One region of the Streptosporangium sp. NPDC048886 genome, then DNA from elsewhere that is predicted to be linked to it. Evidence: riboswitches for the same ligand, from Rfam matches in the RefSeq annotation. Region 1 holds a riboswitch; the other holds the start of a gene.
What was found. Region 1 has a riboswitch for glycine ahead of gcvT (glycine cleavage system aminomethyltransferase GcvT). Riboswitches for the same ligand answer to the same signal wherever they lie in the genome.

Region 1 (9,533 bases):
CTGGGGGGTGGCCCCGGCGCTGGCGGCGGGCAACACCGTGATCGTCAAACCCGCCGAGTGGACGCCGCTGACCGCCCTGCGCCTGGCCGAGCTGGCCCTGGCGGCCGGCCTGCCCGAGGGGGTGCTCCAGGTCCTGCCCGGGACCGGGGAGGTGGCCGGGGCCCGGCTGGTCGACCACCCGGACGTGGCGAAGATCGTGTTCACCGGTTCGACCGAGGTGGGCAAGGAGATCGCGGCCAAGTGCGCCGGGCAGGTCAAGCGGATCACCCTGGAGCTGGGCGGCAAGAGCGCCAACGTGGTCTTCGCCGACGCCGACCTGGACAGGGCCGCGGCGACCGCGCCGTACGCGGTGTTCGACAACTCGGGGCAGGACTGCTGCGCGCGCTCCCGCATCCTGGTGGAGCGCACCGTCTACGACGACTTCCTGGCGCGGCTGGAGGCGGCGGTGCTGAAGGTCCGGGTCGGCGACCCCCGTGACGAGGCCACCGAGATGGGGCCGCTGATCAGCGCCGAGCACCGCGACCGGGTGGCCTCCTACCTCACCGGGCCGGTCCGCCTGCAGGGCCGGTGCCCGCAGGGGCCCGGGTTCTGGTTCCCCGCGACGCTGCTGACCCCCGACAGCCTCGACGACCCGGCCTTCACCGAGGAGATCTTCGGGCCGGTGGTGGCGGTGGTGCCGTTCGACGACGAGGAGCACGCCGTACGGATCGCCAACGACACCAGATACGGCCTCAGCGGGTCGATCTGGACCAGGGACGTCGGCCGCGCCCTCCGGGTGGCCCGGGCCGTCGAGGCGGGCAACCTCAGCGTGAACTCCCATTCGAGCGTCCGCTACTGGACCCCGTTCGGCGGCTTCAAGCAGTCCGGCCTCGGCCGGGAGCTGGGCCCCGACGCCCTGACCGCGTTCACCGAGACCAAGAACGTCTTCATTTCGGAGGATTGACAGCCATGCAGCGTTTGCAGGACCGGGTCGCCGTCATCACCGGCGCGGGCAGCGGGATCGGCCTGGCCACCGCCCGCCGGTTCGCCCAGGAGGGCGCCCGCGTCGTGTGCGTGGACCTGGACGAGTCGAGCGGGTCGGCGGCCGCGGCCGAGGTGGACGGCCTGTTCGTCAAGGCCGACGTCACCAGCGAGGACGACGTCGTGCGGATGTTCCGGACCGCCTTCGACACCTACGGCAGCGTGGACATCGCCTTCAACAACGCGGGCATCTCGCCGCCGGAGGACGACTCGATCCTGGAGACCGGCATCGACGCCTGGCGCCGGGTCCAGGAGGTCAACCTCACCTCGGTCTACCTGTGCTGCAAGCACGTCATCCCCTACATGCGGCGCCAGGGCAAGGGGTCGATCATCAACACCGCGTCCTTCGTGGCCGTGATGGGCTCGGCCACCAGCCAGATCTCCTACACCGCCTCCAAGGGCGGGGTGCTGGCCATGTCCCGCGAACTCGGGGTGCAGTTCGCCCGCGAGGGCATCCGGGTCAACGCGCTCTGCCCGGGGCCGGTCAACACGCCGCTGCTGCAGGAGCTGTTCGCCAAGGACCCCGAGCAGGCGCAGCGCCGCCTGGTGCACATCCCCACCGGCCGCTTCGCCGAGGCCTCCGAGATCGCCGCGGCGGTGGCGTTCCTGGCCTCGGACGACGCGAGCTTCGTCACCGGCTCGGAGTTCCTGGTGGACGGCGGCATCTCGGGCGCCTACGTCACCCCGCTGTGACCGCCGCGGCGCCCGGCGGCCGGGACCGCCCGCGGGAGGGCCCCGGCCGCGTCTGCCCACCCCATCCCCTCCGCCCCCGATAACGTGCCGGGACGTGGGCGGAGACCCCACGTCCCGGCGTCCGGCAAGAAAGAGATCATGTCCCGTCCCGTCATCGGCATCACCTGCTACATCGAGCCCGCCACGTTCACCGTCTGGGAGATGCCCACCGCGCTCCTGCCGTACGGCTACGTCGACCACGTGGCCCGCGCCGGCGGGCAGCCGGTGATCCTGCCGCCGGTGGGCGACCCCGCGGCGCTGGTCGGGCGCCTGGACGGGCTGATCCTGGCCGGCGGCGGGGACGTCGACCCGGCACGGTACGGCCAGGTCCCGCACGAGCGGACCGGCCACGTCCGCGGCTTCCGCGACGACGCCGAGTTCGGGCTGGCCCACGCGGCCCTGGAGCGCGGCATCCCGCTGCTGGGAGTCTGCCGGGGCCTGCAGGTCCTCAACGTCGCCCTCGGCGGCAGCCTGCGCCAGCACCTGCCCGACGAGGTCGGCCACAGCGGGCACGCCCCGGCCCCCGGCCGCTTCGGCCGGATGCCGGTACGGCTGACCCCCGGGAGCCAGATCGCCAAGATCCTCGACACCGAGACCGCGGACGTGGCCCACTACCACCACCAGGCCGCCGACCGGCTGGGCGCGGGCCTGACCGTGACCGCCCACGCCGAGGACGGCACGGTCGAGGCCGTGGAGCTGGAGGGCCACCCGTTCGCCCTCGCCGTCCAGTGGCACCCCGAAGCCGACGACGAGTGCCTGCTGTTCGAGGAACTGGTACGGCGCAGCCGCCCCTGACCGGCGCGGCCGTCCCGGGCGGCGAGAACACGAGCCCGGGGGATTTCGCTCGGCCGGTGCGGGCGGTTAGGCTGGTCACGACACCGATGAATCCCGCGCGGGAGAGCGTCCTGACATCCAGGCCAGGACCCCTGAAGGAGCAAGCCCTCCCCGCGAACCTCTCAAGGCAAAGGACCGTGCGGGTAGGTGGCCTCTGGAAAGCAGGTCTCGCGGCCTCGCCGAAGGTGAAAGTCCGGTAAAAACCGGGCGAAGCTCTCAGGCATCGATGACAGAGGGGGAGGATGCTCTCATCTGACCCCTGCCTGAGGTGCGAACATGTCCCGACCTACGCCGCTGCGCGGTGTCCACGAGGCCCTCGGCGCGACGCTGACCGATTTCGCGGGCTGGCTGATGCCGCTGCGCTACGGCAGCGAGTCCACCGAGCACAACGCGGTCCGCCAGGCGGCGGGCCTGTTCGACCTGTCCCACATGGGCGAGATCTTCGTGACCGGCCCGCAGGCCGGCGAGGCCCTCGACTACGCGCTGGTGGGTTACCTGTCCGCCCTTGAGCCGGGCCGCGCCCGCTACACGATGATCGTCTCCCCCTCCGGCGGCGTGCTGGACGACCTGATCGTCTACCGCCTGGCCGACGAGGAGTTCATGGTCGTCGCCAACGCCTCCAACTACCCGCGGGTCGCCGCCGAGCTCACCGAGCGCGCCAAGTCCTTCGACGCCGCCGTGGACGACCGCTCCGAGCAGTACGCGCTGGTCGCGGTCCAGGGCCCGCGCTCGCGCGCCATCATGGGCGAGGTCACCGACGCCGACCTCGACGGGCTGAAGTACTACGCCGGCCTGCCCGCCACCGTGGCCGGCCGCGAGGCCCTCATCGCCCGCACCGGATACACCGGCGAGGACGGCTTCGAGCTGTTCGTCGCCGCCGCCGACGCAGAGCCGCTCTGGGCCGCGCTCACCGAGGCGGGCGCGGCGCACGGGCTGCTGCCGGCCGGGCTGTCGGCGCGCGACACCCTCCGCCTGGAGGCGGGCATGCCGCTCTACGGCAACGAGCTGTCGGCCGATCTCACTCCGTTCGACGCGGGGCTCGGCCGTGTGGTGAGGTTTGACAAGCCGGGCGACTTCGTCGGCCGGGCCGCCCTGGAGCCTCTCAAGGACGTCCCGCCGACCCGTCGCCGGGTCGGACTGGTCGCGACGGGCCGCCGGGTGCCCCGGCACGGGTACCCGGTGGTCTCCGAGGACGGCGCCGTCGTCGGCGAGGTCACCAGCGGGGCCCCCTCCCAGTCACTGGGCCGGCCCATCGCCATGGCCTACGTGGACAACGGCCTGTCCACCGGCCTGGCGGTGGACATCCGGGGTAGTCGCGAACCGGTCGACGTCGTCGACCTGCCTTTCTACAGGAGGAAATAATGAGCAGCATTCCCGATGACCTGCACTACACCAAGGAGCACGAGTGGATCGCGGGCATCGATGACGGCCTGACCCTCACCGTGGGCATCACCGCCTACGCCGCCGAGGCGCTGGGCGACGTGGTCTACGTGCAGCTCCCCGAGGCCGGGGCGACGATCTCCGCCGGCGACGCCGTCGGCGAGGTCGAGTCGACCAAGTCGGTGAGCGACATCTTCGCGCCGGTGGGCGGTGAGGTCGTCGAGGTCAACCAGGCCGTCGTGGACGACCCGTCCCTGGTCAACAGTGACTCCTACGGTGATGGCTGGCTGTTCCGCGTCCGTCTTGAGGGCGACGCCGACGACCTGCTGTCCGCCGAGGAGTACGCCGCGCTCACCTCGGGTGAGTCCTGAAATTTCTCCTCTTGCGCCGTGATCACGCGCACCACCGGGTGCGCGTGGTCACGGCGATGTGAAGGCAGGGACCAGATCAATGGCGATCAGCGTCTTCGATCTCTTCAAGATCGGAATCGGCCCGTCCAGCTCGCACACCGGCGGGCCGATGGCCGCCGCGCACAAATTCGCCCGCGGCCTGGAGCAGGACAGGCTCCTGGAGAAGACCGCCCGGGTCGAGGTGATCCTGTACGGATCGCTCGGACTGACCGGCAAGGGCCACGGCAGCGACAAGGCCGTCCTGCTGGGCCTGTCGGGTGAGAAGCCCGAGCTCGTGGACGTCGACACCGTCGACGACCGGCTGGCCGCCATGCGCGCCTCCGGGACGATCTCCCTGTACGGCTCCCGCGAGATCCCCTTCGTGGTCGGCGAGCACCTCGTGTTCGAACGCAAGATCTCGCTGCCGCACCACCCCAACGGCATGCGCTTCATCGCCTTCTCCGAGACGGGCGAGCAGCTCCGCGAGAAGGTCTACTACTCGGTGGGCGGCGGCTTCGTGGTGGACGAGAACGCCACCGGCGCCGACCGGATCAAACCCGACGACACCGTCCTGCCGCACCCCTTCACGACGGCCGCCGAACTGCTCGCCCACTGCACGGAGACCGGCCTGTCGATCTCCGGGCTGATGCTGGAGAACGAGAAGGCCTTCGGCCGCTCGGAGCAGGAGATCCGCGACCAGCTGCTGCACCTGTGGCGGGTCATGGCCGAGTGCGTCCGGCGCGGCACCGCCAAGGAGGGCGTGCTGCCCGGCGGGCTGAAGGTCCGGCGCCGGGCCCACCAGCTCCACCGGCGGCTGCAGAGCGAGTCCCCGGAGAAGGACCCGCTGCAGACCATGGACTGGGTCTCGCTGTACGCCCTGGCGGTGAACGAGGAGAACGCGGCGGGCGGCCGGATCGTCACCGCCCCGACCAACGGCGCCGCCGGCATCATCCCGGCCGTGCTGACCTACTACGACCGCTTCACCCCCAAGTCCGACGACGACGGCGTGGTCCGCTTCCTGCTCACCGCGGGGGCGATCGGCGTGCTGTTCAAGGAGAACGCCTCCATCTCCGGCGCCGAGGTCGGCTGCCAGGGCGAGGTCGGCTCGGCCTGCTCCATGGCCGCCGCCGGGCTCACCGAGGTGCTGGGCGGCACCCCGGAGCAGGTGGAGAACGCCGCCGAGATCGGCATCGAGCACAACCTGGGCCTGACCTGCGACCCGATCGGCGGACTGGTGCAGATCCCGTGCATCGAGCGCAACGCGGTGGCCTCGATCAAGGCCATCACCGCCGCCCGGATCGCGCTGCGCGGCGACGGCCGCCACTTCGTCTCCCTGGACAAGGCCATCAAGACCATGCGCGACACCGGCCGCGACATGCTCGACAAATACAAGGAGACCAGCCGCGGCGGCCTGGCCGTCAACGTCATCGAATGCTGAACCGGCCGGGCGGCGGACAAGGGCCGGGCGGACGTTCCGTAACGGGCCCGGCCACGGCTGCGAGCCACGGCTGAGCGGGCGCGGCTCTCCGGGTCACGGCAGCCCGGGTCACACCTGAGCAGGTCACACCTGAGCGGGCACGGCCGGCCGGATCACGGCTGAGCGGGCGCGTCTCTCCGGGTCACGGCTGAACGGGCGCGGCTCTCCGGATCACGGCTGAACGGGCGCGGGTCTCCGGATCACGGCTGAACGGGCGCGGGTCTCCGGATCACGGCTGAACGGGCACGGCCGGCCGGATCAGCGGCTCCATAAGGTAGCTGTGGTCCCGGTCCGGCCCGCCGTGGATGACCGGCAGGGTCCGCGCCGCGAGCCCCCCGACTTCTCGGGTGAACAGGTCGATCGGCACGAGCTTCATCATCTCGTACAGGATCGCCCCCTCTCGCGCCTATGCTGGGTGGCTCGTCACGGGGGCTCCTGTCGTGGAGCCCGCCTGCCTCGGAGACTCGGGAGGTCCTGGTGCCAGCGGGAGAACGTCCGGCGAGCCGTTTCCTCCGCCTCTCCGGCACCCACGGGCTCTTCCTGACCGCCCTGCTGGCCGGCGCCGGGCTCCGGGTCCTGGCCGTGCTCGGCTACCGGCCGGCCCTGTGGTTCTGGGCCGACTCCTTCGTCTACCTCAACGCCGGACTCGACCCCCGCCCCATGGAGTCGCGCCCCTCGGGCTACTCCCTGTTGCTGTGGACGCTGCAGCCGCTGTCGAGCGTCCAGGCCGTGGTCGTGCTCCAGCACCTGCTCGGCCTGACCATGGCCGTCTGCGTCTATCTCCTGCTGCGCCGTCTGGGCGGCCTGCCGGGATGGGGGGCGACGCTCGCCGCGCTGCCGGTGCTGCTGGACGTCCACCAGGTCCAGCTCGAACACCTCGTCATGGCCGACCTGCTGATGGAGTTCCTGGCGGTCCTGGCGGTCACGCTGCTGCTGTGGCGGCGCCGGCCGCCGGTGTGGGCCGCCCTCCTCGCCGGGGCCCTGCTGGCCGCGGCGACCGTCACCCGGACGATGGGGCTGCCGCTGACCGCCGTGGTGCTGGTCTGCCTGGTGATCGGCCGCGCCGGCTGGAAGGCGGTCACCGCCACCGCGCTGGCCGCCGCGATCGGCCTGGGCGCCTACGCCACCTGGTTCAGGTCCGAGCACGGCGACTACGGGCTCACCCGGGGCAACGCCTTCCTGTGGGCGCGCACGGCGACCTTCGCCGACTGCGCGAAGATCAAGCCCACCGGGCCGGAGGCCGCGCTCTGCCTCCCCGGCCCGGTGAGCGAGCGCAGACCCCCGCCCGTATACATCTGGGACGGCGCATCGCCGCTCAACAAAGTCAAGGGCACCTGGGCCGAGCGCGACAGGCTCGCCGGCGACTTCGCCGTCCAGGCCATCAAGGCGCAGCCCCTGGACTTCCTCCGGGCGGGCCTGACCGACGTGGCCCACATCTTCGACTGGACCCGCCGGGTCTATCCCACCCCCGGCCCGCAGAGCGCCTACGTCTTCCCTGACACGGCCCGCCCCTTCCCCAAGGGGACCGCCTCCCAGGGGAGGACCGCCGAGGAGGTGACCACGGCCTACCAGGGCGTCTCCGGCGCGCCCTCCCTGGTCGAGCCCTATGCCGGCTGGCTGCGGGCCTACCAGGAGCACGGCTTCCTGCGCGGCCCGTTCCTCGCCGCGATCCTGCTGGCCGGCCTCGCCGGCGTCCTGTTCCGTCTGCGGGACCTCGGCGGCGCCGTGCTGATGCCGTGGGCCGCCGGCACCGTGCTGCTGGTCCTGCCGCCCTTCATCGCCGCCTTCGACCACCGCTACGTGGTGCCCGCCCTGCCGCTGGCGTGCCTGGCCGCCGGACTGGCCTTCGGCACCCGGCGACGGCCGTCAGCGGCGCCTGACGTGCAGGCGGACGGAGGCCCCGAGCCCGTCGTCGCCGACCGTCCTGCGGACCTTGCCGACGGCGTCCTTGTTCAGCCGGGCCACGAGTTTGGCGACGTCCGCCTCTGGCCCGCAGCTGATCCCGATCCGCAGCCGGTCGCCCGCCACCGCCCTGACATGGATGCGCCTGAGCCCTTCGACTTCTTTAAGCGCAACCCCCAGCATCGCGATCCCGCTGCCCGTCCGGCTCCCCCAGCGCCCCCAGCCCACGGCGCCCAGCAGCCACCGGATCGCCAGCAGCGTCAGCACCATCAGTAGCAGCGCGGCCAGCCAGCCCATCCACGGGTGCTCGGCCAGGTGGGCGGGCAGCTCCCTGTTCAGGATCCGGTCCCCGCGCGGCTGCGGGAGCTTGCCCCACCCCCGCAGGAACCCGTAGAGCCCGCCCCCGGCCAGCACCGCCCCGGTGACGGCCAGGCCGATCCGGTTGCCCTGGTAGACCTTCATCAGATCCCCCGCCTGCGCAGCCGTACCATGACCTCGCCCCCGCACATCGCGCCCAGTCCCGTCATCCGGTCGCCCACCGCCGTGCCGACCTGGCGCAGCAGCGGCCCGGTCCGCTCGGCGTCGCTGACCACCGTGATCTCGATGTTCCGCCAGCCGAGCCGCACCCGTGCCTTGTCCACGTCGTCGACCGACTGGGCCGCCGCCCGCAGCGTGCGGCGGAGCCCGGACCTGGTCAGGCCGATCACCATCCGGGGGTCGGCGGACTCCAGCGGCACCAGCCGGGTCCTGCCCGGCAGCGCCGCGAGCGCGAGCAGCAGGGTCCCGGTCACCACCGCGACCAGCGACACCAAGAGCGGGACCGTGTCGGACCACTGCGCCTCGCCGACCCAGGCGGCGAACTGCCGGTACGGCATCCGCCCGAACGGCGAGCCCGTCACCAGCCCCACCGTCACCCCGGTCGCGGTGGACAGCGCGAGGGAGGCCGCCAGGGCGACCACCACACCGGCCGGTGTCCTGCCCGGTCTCAGCGACCGCAGCGACCGGCGGCGGACCGCGTTCAGGTTCTCCCCGCCCGCTGTGCTCCCCGCGCTCGACAGGATGTCCTGGAGAGTGCTCATCACCCGGTCAGGTTTACGCGGCCCTGGCGTCCGGCGCGGGTCCCAACCTGCCACTTTCACGATCTTGGAGCCGTCCTGGCCGGAGAATTTACTGCCGCGCCACCAATATGAACAATACTCACATTCGGTTGGATCAGGTTATCCTGCCGTCATGGACGACCGCCAGCGCTACGACCGGGCCACCGCGCACCTGGACCCCCCGTTCGCCCTGCTCGACCTGGCAGCCCTGCGCTCGAACGCGGCCGCCATGTCGCGGCGGGCCGGCGGCAAGCCCATCAGGGTCGCCAGCAAATCGGTCAGATCCCGCCCCGTCCTGGAACGGATCCTCGCCATGGACGGCTTCGCCGGAATCATGGCCTTCACCCTGCCGGAGGCCCTCTGGCTGGTCTCCACCGGCCTGCGCGACGTGCTCGTCGCCTACCCCACCGCCGACCGCGCCGCACTGGCCACACTGGCCGCCGACACCCGCGCGGCACAGGAGATCACCGTGATGGTGGACCGGGCCGAGCACCTGGACTTCATCGAGTCCGCCGTCGCCGACGTCCGCGACCGCCACGAGATCCGGATCTGCCTTGACATCGACGCCGGATTCATCGCCTTCGGCGGCAGATTCCGCGCCGGCGCCCGACGCTCCCCCATCCGCGACGCCGACCAGGCCGCCGACCTCGCCGCCGACGTCGCCAAACGGCCCGGCTTCCGCCTGGTCGGCCTGATGGCCTA
Region 2 (9,533 bases), on a different contig from region 1:
ACGACGTCGACCTTCGGGTGCCGGGCGGCGAGGAACTCGGCCAGCCTGGGGTTGATCTCGATCGCCATGTGATGACCCCGGCCGCCCAGCCGCCGCTGGATCTCCGCGGTGAACGCCCCGGTGCCGGGACCGAGCTCGACGACCACGGGGTCACCTCGGTGGGGGACCGGCGTGGTCACCGTCTCGGCGAGCCGACGCGAGCTCGGAGCCACCGCCCCGACGGTTCCCGGGGAACGGATCCACTGCCCCAGGAACAGCGTGGTGTCATTGGTCATGCTGTGAAGAGTAAATGCTCTCCGAGCCGCGTGGCTCAGTCCTTCGGCCGATCTTTCGGCCACTCGCAGGAGGAGGGCCCCCTCCTGCGGGAGGAGGAGCCGGGCGGGCCAGCCGGCTTCCGGCCGCCACGGACAGGCCGGGCCCGCGCGACCGCACCCAGGCTGCGGTGGCCGCCCACCGGACCGGCCCGGTCCGCGGACTCCCGCCCGGTCGCGAATCCGCCACGAGGCGGATCGAGGAGTCACCCCCCAGGCTGACGACCCGGCACGTCCGCCGCGGCCACGATGTGCTTCCAACCAGTCACCCGAGGAAGGACACATCCCATGCAGGAGGTCGTCGCCCCGCCGTCCACAGCCCAGGGCCGCCCCGTCCCCGCCGGCCTGCTCTACAGCCTGCGCATCCTGGTCACCGCCCAGGCGGCCGGCCTGGTCGTCGCCGCCTCGTTCGCCGGCCAGGCCGTGCAGAGCGGGGGAGAGCTGGCCGAGACCCACGTCATGGCCGGAATGGTGGTGCATCTGATCGCGCTGCTGCAGATCATCGCCGCCGTGCTGCTGTGGCGGCCGGGCCGGGGCGCGGGGTGGCCCGCGCTGGCCAGCCTCGGCCTGCTCCTGGTCGGCATGGGTCAGCACTTCAGCTGGGAGATGCTCGGCACCCACGTGCCCAGCGGCCTGGCCCTGTTCGGCCTGACCGTGGCCGTGCTGATCTGGGCCTGGTCGCCCCGCGCCGCCGTACGCCGCTCCTGAGAGCCCCGCCGCGGGCGCCACCGGACCCACCTGGGCCCGGTGGCGCCCGCGGCGCCGTTTCCGGCCTCCGGCCGGGTGGAAAGTCCCTCGCGAGGGCCTGAGGGCCGCAGCGGCCCCGTGGGCCGTCCGTGAGACCCCCGCGCCCCGGCGCGGGCCGTCGCAGGCCGGGACGATGGGTCCGGAACGGGCGGCACCGCCCATGCACGCCCCGCACCGGTAGGGTCGGCATCAAGTGCGGGGACGGGAGACATGCGGGTGAATCCGGAAGCATCGGGGGCCGAGGACCGAATCTGGACGGTTCCCAACGCGTTGAGCCTGGCCAGACTGCTCGGCGTGCCGGTCTTCCTCTGGCTGGTGCTGGGGCCTAGGGCCGACGGCTGGGCGGTCGCGCTGCTGATGCTGGCCGGCTTCTCCGACTGGCTCGACGGCAAGATCGCCCGGGCCTGGAACCAGACCAGCAGGCTCGGCCGTCTGCTCGACCCGCTGGCCGACCGGCTCTACATCCTGGCCACCCTGTTCGGCCTGGCCATGCGGGACATCATCCCCTGGTGGCTGGCGCTGGCGATCCCGCTGCGCGACGTGATGCTGCTGGGCATCCCGCCCATCCTGCGCCGTCTCGGATACGGCCCGGCGCTGCCGGTGCACTTCCTCGGCAAGGCCGCCACGGCCAACCTGCTCTACGCCTTCCCGCTGCTCTTCCTCGCCCACCACGACGTCTGGTACGCGGATGTGGCCGGAATCGTCGGCTGGTCGCTCGCGATCTGGGGCACAGGGCTGTACTGGTGGTCCGGGGTGCTGTATTGGGTACAGGTGCGGCAGCTCGTCAGAGGAGCCAGACGCCTTAAGAGGTGATGTGTGAAGGCCGTTGTGATGGCGGGCGGGGAAGGGACACGGCTCCGGCCGATGACCGCGAACCAGCCCAAACCCCTGTTGCCTGTGATCAATCGGCCGATCATGGAGCATGTGCTGCGTCTGCTGAAGCGGCACGGGCTCACCGAGACCGTGGTGACCGTGCAGTTCCTGGCGGCCCTGGTCCGCAACTACTTCGGCGACGGCGACGAGCTCGGCATGAGCCTGTACTACGCCACCGAGGACGTCCCGCTCGGCACCGCCGGCAGCGTCAAGAACGCCGCCGACAGGCTCCGCGACGACCGCTTCCTCGTCATCTCCGGCGACGCGCTCACCGACATCGACCTGACCGACATGATCCGCTTCCACCGGGAGCACGGCGCGCTGGTCACCATCGGGCTCAAGCGGGTGCCCAACCCGCTGGAGTTCGGCATCGTCATCGTCGACGACCAGGGCAGGGTGGAGCGCTTCCTGGAGAAGCCCACCTGGGGCCAGGTCTTCTCCGACACCGTCAACACCGGCATCTACGTGATGGAGCCGGAGGTCCTCGACGAGATCGCCGCCGGTGAGGCGGTCGACTGGTCGGCGGACGTCTTCCCCCGCCTGCTGGCCCGCGGCGCCCCCCTGTACGGCTACGTCGCCGAGGGCTACTGGGAGGACGTCGGCACCCACGAGAGCTACCTCAGGGCCCAGGCCGACGTGCTGTCGGGCCGCGTCAAGGTGGACATCGACGCCTTCGAGGTCTCGCCCGGCGTCTGGGTGGCCGAGGGCGCCTCGGTGGACACCGACGCCGTGCTAAAGGGCCCGCTCTACGTCGGCGACTACGCCAAGGTCGAGGCCGGGGCCGAGCTGCGCGAATACACCGTCCTGGGCAGCAACGTCGTGGTCCGCGAGGGCGCCTTCCTGCACCGCGCCGTCGTCCACGACAACGTCTACGTCGGACCGCGCGCCCACCTGCGCGGCTGCGTCATCGGCAAGAACACCGACCTGATGACCGGGACCAGGATCGAGGAGAGCGCCGTCGTCGGCGACGAGTGCATCATCGAGGCCGAGGCCTACGTCTCCTCCGGGGTCAAGGTCTACCCGTTCAAGACCATCGAGGCGGGGGCGGTGGTCAACACCAGCGTCATCTGGGAGCCGCGCGGCCAGCGCAACCTGTTCGGCCCGCGCGGGGTGTCCGGGCTGGTCAACGTGGAGATCACCCCCGAGCTGTGCGTACGGCTGGCCAGCGCCTACGCCACCACCCTCAAGAAGGGCACCTCGGTCATCACCTCCCGCGACTCCTCGCGCGCCGCGCGGGCGCTGAAGCGGGCCGTGATCAGCGCCCTGAACGCCAGCGCGATCAACGTGCTCGACCTGGAGGCGGCCCCGCTGCCGGTCTCCCGCTTCCACACCGCCAGGGAGAACGCCGTCGGCGGCATCGCGCTGCGCACCACCCCCGGAGACCCGCAGAGCGTCGACATCGTCTTCATGGACGAGCACGGCGCGGACCTGTCCCAGGCGGCCCAGCGCAAGCTGGACCGGGTCTTCTCCCGGCAGGAGTTCCGCCGCGCCTTCCCGGGGGAGATCGCCGAGCTCAGCTTCCCCGCCCGGGCGGTCGAGGACTACACCCACGAGCTGCTGCGCTGCGTCGAGATGACCGGGGTCCGCGACGCCGACATGAAGGTCGTGGTGGACTGCGCGGGCGGCACCTCCTCGCTGGTGCTGCCCAGCCTCCTCGGCCGGGTCGGGGTGGACGTGCTCACCGTCAACAACAGGCTGGACGACGCCTCGCCCACCGAGACCCTCGCCGAGCGCCGCCGCGACCTGCAGCGCCTGTCGGAGCTCGTCAGCTCCTCCAGGGCGGCCTTCGGGGTGCGGTTCGACCCCGTGGGGGAGCGGGTCGCGCTGGTGGACGAGATGGGCCAGCTGATCAGCGAGGAGCGCGCCCTGCTGGTGGTGCTGGACCTGGTGGCGGCCGAGCGGCGCGGCGGCAGGGTGGCGCTGCCGGTCACCACTACCCGGGTGGCCGAGCAGGTCTGCCGCTTCCACGGGGTGCAGGTCGAGTGGACCTCCACGGCCGTCGACGCGCTCACCGCCGCCGCGCGGGGACGGGACATGATCTTCGCCGCGGACGGGCGGGGCGGCTTCGTCGTGCCCGAGTTCGGCCCCACGGTGGACGGCCTGGCGGTGTTCCTGCGCCTGCTCGGCCTGGTCGCCCGGACGCGGCTGTCGCTCAGTCAGATCGACGCCCGGATCCCCGAGGCCAGGCTGCTGCGCCGCACCGTCCCGACCCCGTGGGCGGCCAAGGGGGTGGTGATGCGCTCGGTGATCGAGGCCGCCGAGCGCTACCGCATCGACACCACCGACGGGGTGCGGGTGGTCGCCGAGGACGGCAGCTGGGCGCTGGTGCTGCCCGACCCGGCCGAGGCCGTCACCCACCTGTGGGCCGAGGGCGGCGACGTCGACTCCGCCCAGAGCCTGCTCGAACACTGGGCGCGGGTCGTGGAGGAGGCGGCGGCCACGTGAGCGGGCGGTCCCGGACGGCGGGCGACGGCGTGAGCGGGCGGTCCCGGGTGGCGGGCGCCGGTGCGAGCGGACCGGCAAACCCAGCGCGGCGGCATGGACCGGGGACGCCGCGCGGCTGTAACTTTGTCACCGACCGAACCCGCGGTCGGGCGTCTGCCTTGATCTCTGCTTCTCAACGGTGTATGTTGCGGCATTCGCAGTCTGAGAAAATACCTGAGAAGCGAAGAAGCGAGGCGCGCATCCCTGAGCACCGTTGCCGCGTCTTCGCGGTAGGAGGCCGAGCCGATCGATGCCGAGCGTCTACTGCACGCAGTGCGGTCATGCCAACCCTGAGGATGCCCGTTTCTGTTCACGATGCGGGTCGCCGCTGACCAGGTCCGAACCACCCGGAGACAGCACTTCCACCATCTCCCTCTCCGGGATCGAGGCCTACGAGGCGGAGACCGGAGAGACGCTTCTCGCCGAGCGGCAAGCCGTCGAGCAGCTGCCCCCGGGCACCGCTCTGCTGGTGGCCATGCGTGGCCCCAACGCCGGCAGCCGCTTCCTGCTGGACAGCGATCTCACCACGGTGGGCCGCCACCCCGAGAGCGACATCTTCCTCGACGACATCACCGTCTCGCGACGTCATGTGGAGTTCTACCGGCGTGGCGGCGGGGTCTTCACCGTCCGCGACGTCGGCAGCCTGAACGGCACCTACGTCAACCGTGAGCGGATCGAGGAGGTCCCGCTGTACGGCGGGGACGAGGTCCAGATCGGCAAGTTCCGCCTGGTCTTCCTCACCCGCGGCGCCGCTGGAGGATGATGAGCTCGCAGGCCGCTCGTGCGCACATGAGCATCGGGGAGGTGCTCGCCCTCCTGCAGGGCGAGTTCCCCGATGTCAGCATCTCCAAGATCCGTTTCCTGGAGGGCGAGGGGTTGATCGAGCCGGAGCGCAGTCCCTCCGGTTACCGTAAATTCTCCTACGCCGACGTCGAGCGGCTCCGCTACATCCTCAGCGAGCAGCGTGACCGCTACCTGCCGCTGCGCGTGATCAAAGATCATCTCGAGGCCGCCGACCGTGAGGAACGGCCGGTGGCCCGCCCGCGCGCCGTCCCCGACGACGCGCCCTCCCAGGTCCGCCTCACCCGTGAGGAGCTGCTCGCCGCCGCCGAGCTCAGCGAGGAGACCCTCACCGAGCTGGAGGACTACGGCCTGCTGGCCGCGGTCGCCCGCTACTACGACGCCGAGGCCCTGGCCGTGGCCCGCAGCGTCGGCGCACTGGCCGCCTTCGGGCTGCACGCCCGCCATCTGCGGGCGGTCAAGGCCGCGGCCGAGCGCGAGGCCGGGCTGGTGGAACAGGCCATCGCCCCGCTGCTGCGCCGCCGCGGGCCGGGCGCCATCGACCAGGCCGACGAGACCGCCCGGGAGATTTCCGGCCTCCTGCTGGAATTGCACGCCTCGCTGGTACGTTCCGGCGTGCGTGGGGTGCTGGGCCGGTGACAACCTGACCAGGCACTCGTACCCCCACGAGTGTTACGTTGAACAAACCGGTCGGAATCCAGCGAAGACGGAGCAGCCCGTGTTGCAGATGGAGGTCGTGGGCGTTCGGGTTGAGATGCCCTCCAACCAGCCAATTGTTCTGCTGAAGGAGGCACATGGGGAGCGTTATCTGCCGATCTGGATCGGCATGACAGAGGCGACCGCGATCGCCATGGCTCAGGCCGAGGAGCCGCCGCCGCGGCCCCTGACCCATGACCTGTTCCGTGACGTTCTCGACGCGCTCGGCGTCCGGCTGAGCACGGTGAACATCGTCGCCCTCCGCGACGGGATCTTCTTCGCCGATCTCGTGTTCTCCAACGGGGTCGAGGTGAGTGCCCGCCCCTCGGACTCGATCGCCCTGGCACTCCGCACCGGCGCGCGCATCTTCGCCAGTGAGGACGTGGTCCGGGAGGCCGGGGTGATCATCCCCGACGACCAGGAGGACGAGGTGGAGAAGTTCAGGGAGTTCCTTGACACAATCACGCCCGAGGACTTCGGTCGCGCAGGGTAGGAATTTCGGTGCATTTACGCTTCACGACGCGCCGGGTGGGGTCGTTGACTGAGCTTGGCCCCAGTCCTACGGTGCAAGTGAAACCCACGGCTGTGCGTAAACCCCCAGATCAGGCCGCGGGATGAGAGAAAGCCGGAGGTCCGCGTGGCGGTCAGCAGCGGCGAGGGTAGAAACGCCGATCAGGATGACCCGGAACGGCGCCAGTCGGCACGTCAGCGCGCGGGTGAAGAGGGTCTGCTGTTCGACGGGCAGCCGGTGAGAACGCCCGCCGACATCGGATATCGAGGCCCCACCGCCTGCGCGGCGGCCGATATCACCTATCGGCAACTGGACTACTGGGCGCGCACCGGACTGGTCGAGCCCACCGTGCGGGCCGCCCACGGTTCCGGCTCCCAGCGCCTGTACGGCTTCCGCGACATCCTGGTGCTCAAGGTCGTCAAACGGCTGCTCGACACCGGCGTCTCCCTCCAGCAGATCCGCATCGCCGTACAGCACCTGCGTGACCGCGGCGTCAGCGACCTCGCCCAGATCACGCTGATGAGCGACGGGGTGAGCGTCTACGAGTGCACCTCGCCCGACGAGGTCATCGACCTGCTCCAGGGCGGGCAGGGAGTCTTCGGCATCGCCCTGGGCCGGGTGTGGCAGGAGGTCGAGGGTTCGCTGGCGGATCTCCCCGGTGAGCGGGCGGAGGCCGGCCAGGGCCCTTTAGGCGATCACCACGCAGATGAGCTGGCCCGTCGTCGCAGGGCCCGGCGCACGGGGTAAAGTTAGCTCTGCTGCTGACCCTGTGCGGGAGAGACCCCGACATGATCGGGGCGCCGAAGGAGCAACCTCCCCGGAATCTCTCAGGCACCCTGTACCGCACGGACGAGGCGACTCTGGAAAGCAGGTGCGTCCGCCAGGCGTATCTCACCGACGGTGAAAGCCTCCCCGCTGGGGAGGTGAAGCTCTCAGGTCGAGATGACAGAGGGGGAGATCCGGCATACGCCCGCGCCCAGCGCCGGTCTCCACCGCCTCGGGAGGCTTTCCATGACCGATCTGTCACCGCTCAGCGAGCTCACCCCTCCGCCGTTCGCCACCCGCCACATCGGGCCCGCGGACGCCGACCAGACCCGCATGCTCGAGGCGGTCGGATTCGCCTCCACCGCCGACCTGGTCGCGGTGGCCGTGCCCGAGGCGATCCGGGCCAAGGACCGGCTCCGCCTGCCACCGGCGGCGAGCGAGCCCGAGGCCATCGCCGAACTGCGCACCCTGGCCGGGCGCAACGCCGTGCTCACCTCGATGATCGGCCTGGGCTACCACGACACGATCACCCCGGCCGTCATCCGGCGCAACCTCCTGGAGAACCCGGGCTGGTACACCGCCTACACGCCCTACCAGCCGGAGATCTCCCAGGGCCGGCTGGAGGCCCTGATCAACTTCCAGACGGTCGTCTCCGACCTGACCGCGCTCGACGTCGCCGGGGCCTCCCTGCTGGATGAGGCCACCGCCGCCGCCGAGGCGATGACGCTGGCCCGCCGCGCCGGCCGCGCCGCGTCGAACGTGTTCGTCGTGGACGCCGACGCGCTGCCGCAGACCAAGGCCGTGCTGCGCACCAGGGCCGAGCCGCTCGGCATCGAGCTGGTCGACAGCGACTTCACCGGCGAGCTGCCCGAGTGCTTCGGCGTGCTCGTGCAGTATCCGGGCGCCAGCGGCCGGGTCAGGGACTTCCGCTCCATCGCCGAGGCCGCCCACGCGCGCGGCGCCCAGGTGGTCGCCGCCGCCGACCTGCTCGCCCTCACCCTGCTCACCGCGCCCGGCGAGTTCGGCGCCGACATCGCGATCGGCTCCTCGCAGCGCTTCGGCGTCCCGCTGGGCTTCGGCGGCCCGCACGCGGCCTACATGGCCGTCCGCGACGGCCTGCAGCGGCAGATGCCGGGCCGCCTGGTGGGCGTCTCCCAGGACGCCGACGGGCGCCCCGCCTACCGGCTCGCGCTGCAGACCCGCGAACAGCACATCCGCCGCGAGAAGGCGACCAGCAACATCTGCACCGCGCAGGTCCTGCTCGCGGTGATCGCGGGCATGTACGCCGTCTACCACGGCCCCGAGGGGCTGCGCCGGATCGGCCGGCGCATCCACCGGCACGCCGTCGTGCTCGCCGCGGGCCTGCGCCACGGCGGTGTCGAGGTCGTGCACGACGACTTCTTCGACACCGTGCTCGCCCGCGTGCCCGGCCGCGCCGCCCAGATCGTCGCCGCCGCCCGCGACAACGGGGTCAACCTGCGCCTGGTCGACGCCGACCACGTGGGCGTCACCTGCGACGAGAAGACCGAGCTCATCCACCTGGAGCAGGTCCTGGCCGCCTTCGAGGTCAGCGGCGCCGTCCTGACCGACCTCGACGCCGCCGCGCACGACGCGCTGCCCGCCGCGCTGGCGCGCACCGGCGACTACCTGACGCACCCGGTCTTCCACAGCCACCGCTCCGAGACGGCCATGCTGCGCTACCTGCGCAGGCTCCAGGACAAGGACATCGCGCTCGACCGGTCGATGATCCCGCTGGGCTCGTGCACCATGAAGCTCAACGCGACCACCGAGATGGAGCCGATCACCTGGCCGGAGTTCGCCGGGCTGCACCCCTACGCCCCGGAGGATCAGGTCGGGGGCTACCTGGAGCTGATCAAGGAGCTGGAGGGCTGGCTGGCCGAGGTCACCGGCTACGACGCGGTGTCGATCCAGCCCAACGCCGGCTCCCAGGGCGAGTTCGCCGGTCTGCTGGCCATCCGCGCCTACCACAAGGCGCGTGGCGAGTCCGGACGCGACGTCTGCCTGATCCCGTCCTCGGCGCACGGCACCAACGCCGCCAGCGCCGTCATGGCGGGCATGCGCGTCGCCGTGGTCGCCTGTGACGACAACGGCAACGTCGACCTCGCCGACCTCGAAGCCAAGATCGACAAGCACCGCGACCAGCTCGCCGCCATCATGGTGACCTACCCCTCCACGCACGGCGTCTACGAGGAGACCATCACCCAGGTGTGCGAGCGGGTCCACGAGGCCGGCGGCCAGGTCTACGTCGACGGCGCCAACCTCAACGCACTGGTCGGCCTGGCCAAGCCGGGTGAGTTCGGGGCCGACGTCTCCCACCTGAACCT

Region 2: another riboswitch for glycine. It lies ahead of gcvP (aminomethyl-transferring glycine dehydrogenase); the one in region 1 lies ahead of gcvT (glycine cleavage system aminomethyltransferase GcvT).

Annotation. Positions count from the first base shown of each region.
Region 1 covers NZ_JBVJHH010000014.1:45,159-54,691, reverse strand. Annotated here, with positions in the region: gene ACZ6R6_RS19010 (aldehyde dehydrogenase family protein) at 1-943, shown strand, start outside; gene ACZ6R6_RS19005 (3-oxoacyl-ACP reductase) at 949-1,713, shown strand; gene ACZ6R6_RS19000 (gamma-glutamyl-gamma-aminobutyrate hydrolase family protein) at 1,852-2,547, shown strand; glycine riboswitch at 2,636-2,734, shown strand; glycine riboswitch at 2,735-2,829, shown strand; gene gcvT (glycine cleavage system aminomethyltransferase GcvT) at 2,863-3,948, shown strand; gene gcvH (glycine cleavage system protein GcvH) at 3,948-4,337, shown strand; gene ACZ6R6_RS18985 (L-serine ammonia-lyase) at 4,417-5,793, shown strand; gene ACZ6R6_RS18980 (hypothetical protein) at 6,062-6,211, opposite strand; gene ACZ6R6_RS18975 (hypothetical protein) at 6,310-8,010, shown strand; gene ACZ6R6_RS18970 (DUF6286 domain-containing protein) at 8,196-8,813, opposite strand; gene ACZ6R6_RS18965 (amino acid deaminase/aldolase) at 8,965-9,533, shown strand, end outside.
Region 2 covers NZ_JBVJHH010000044.1:35,990-45,522, forward strand. Annotated here, with positions in the region: gene ACZ6R6_RS39340 (class I SAM-dependent methyltransferase) at 1-275, opposite strand, end outside; gene ACZ6R6_RS39345 (hypothetical protein) at 600-1,019, shown strand; gene ACZ6R6_RS39350 (CDP-alcohol phosphatidyltransferase family protein) at 1,269-1,871, shown strand; gene ACZ6R6_RS39355 (sugar phosphate nucleotidyltransferase) at 1,875-4,376, shown strand; gene ACZ6R6_RS39360 (FHA domain-containing protein) at 4,666-5,178, shown strand; gene ftsR (transcriptional regulator FtsR) at 5,205-5,855, shown strand; gene ACZ6R6_RS39370 (bifunctional nuclease family protein) at 5,935-6,405, shown strand; gene ACZ6R6_RS39375 (MerR family transcriptional regulator) at 6,550-7,170, shown strand; glycine riboswitch at 7,186-7,277, shown strand; gene gcvP (aminomethyl-transferring glycine dehydrogenase) at 7,435-9,533, shown strand, end outside.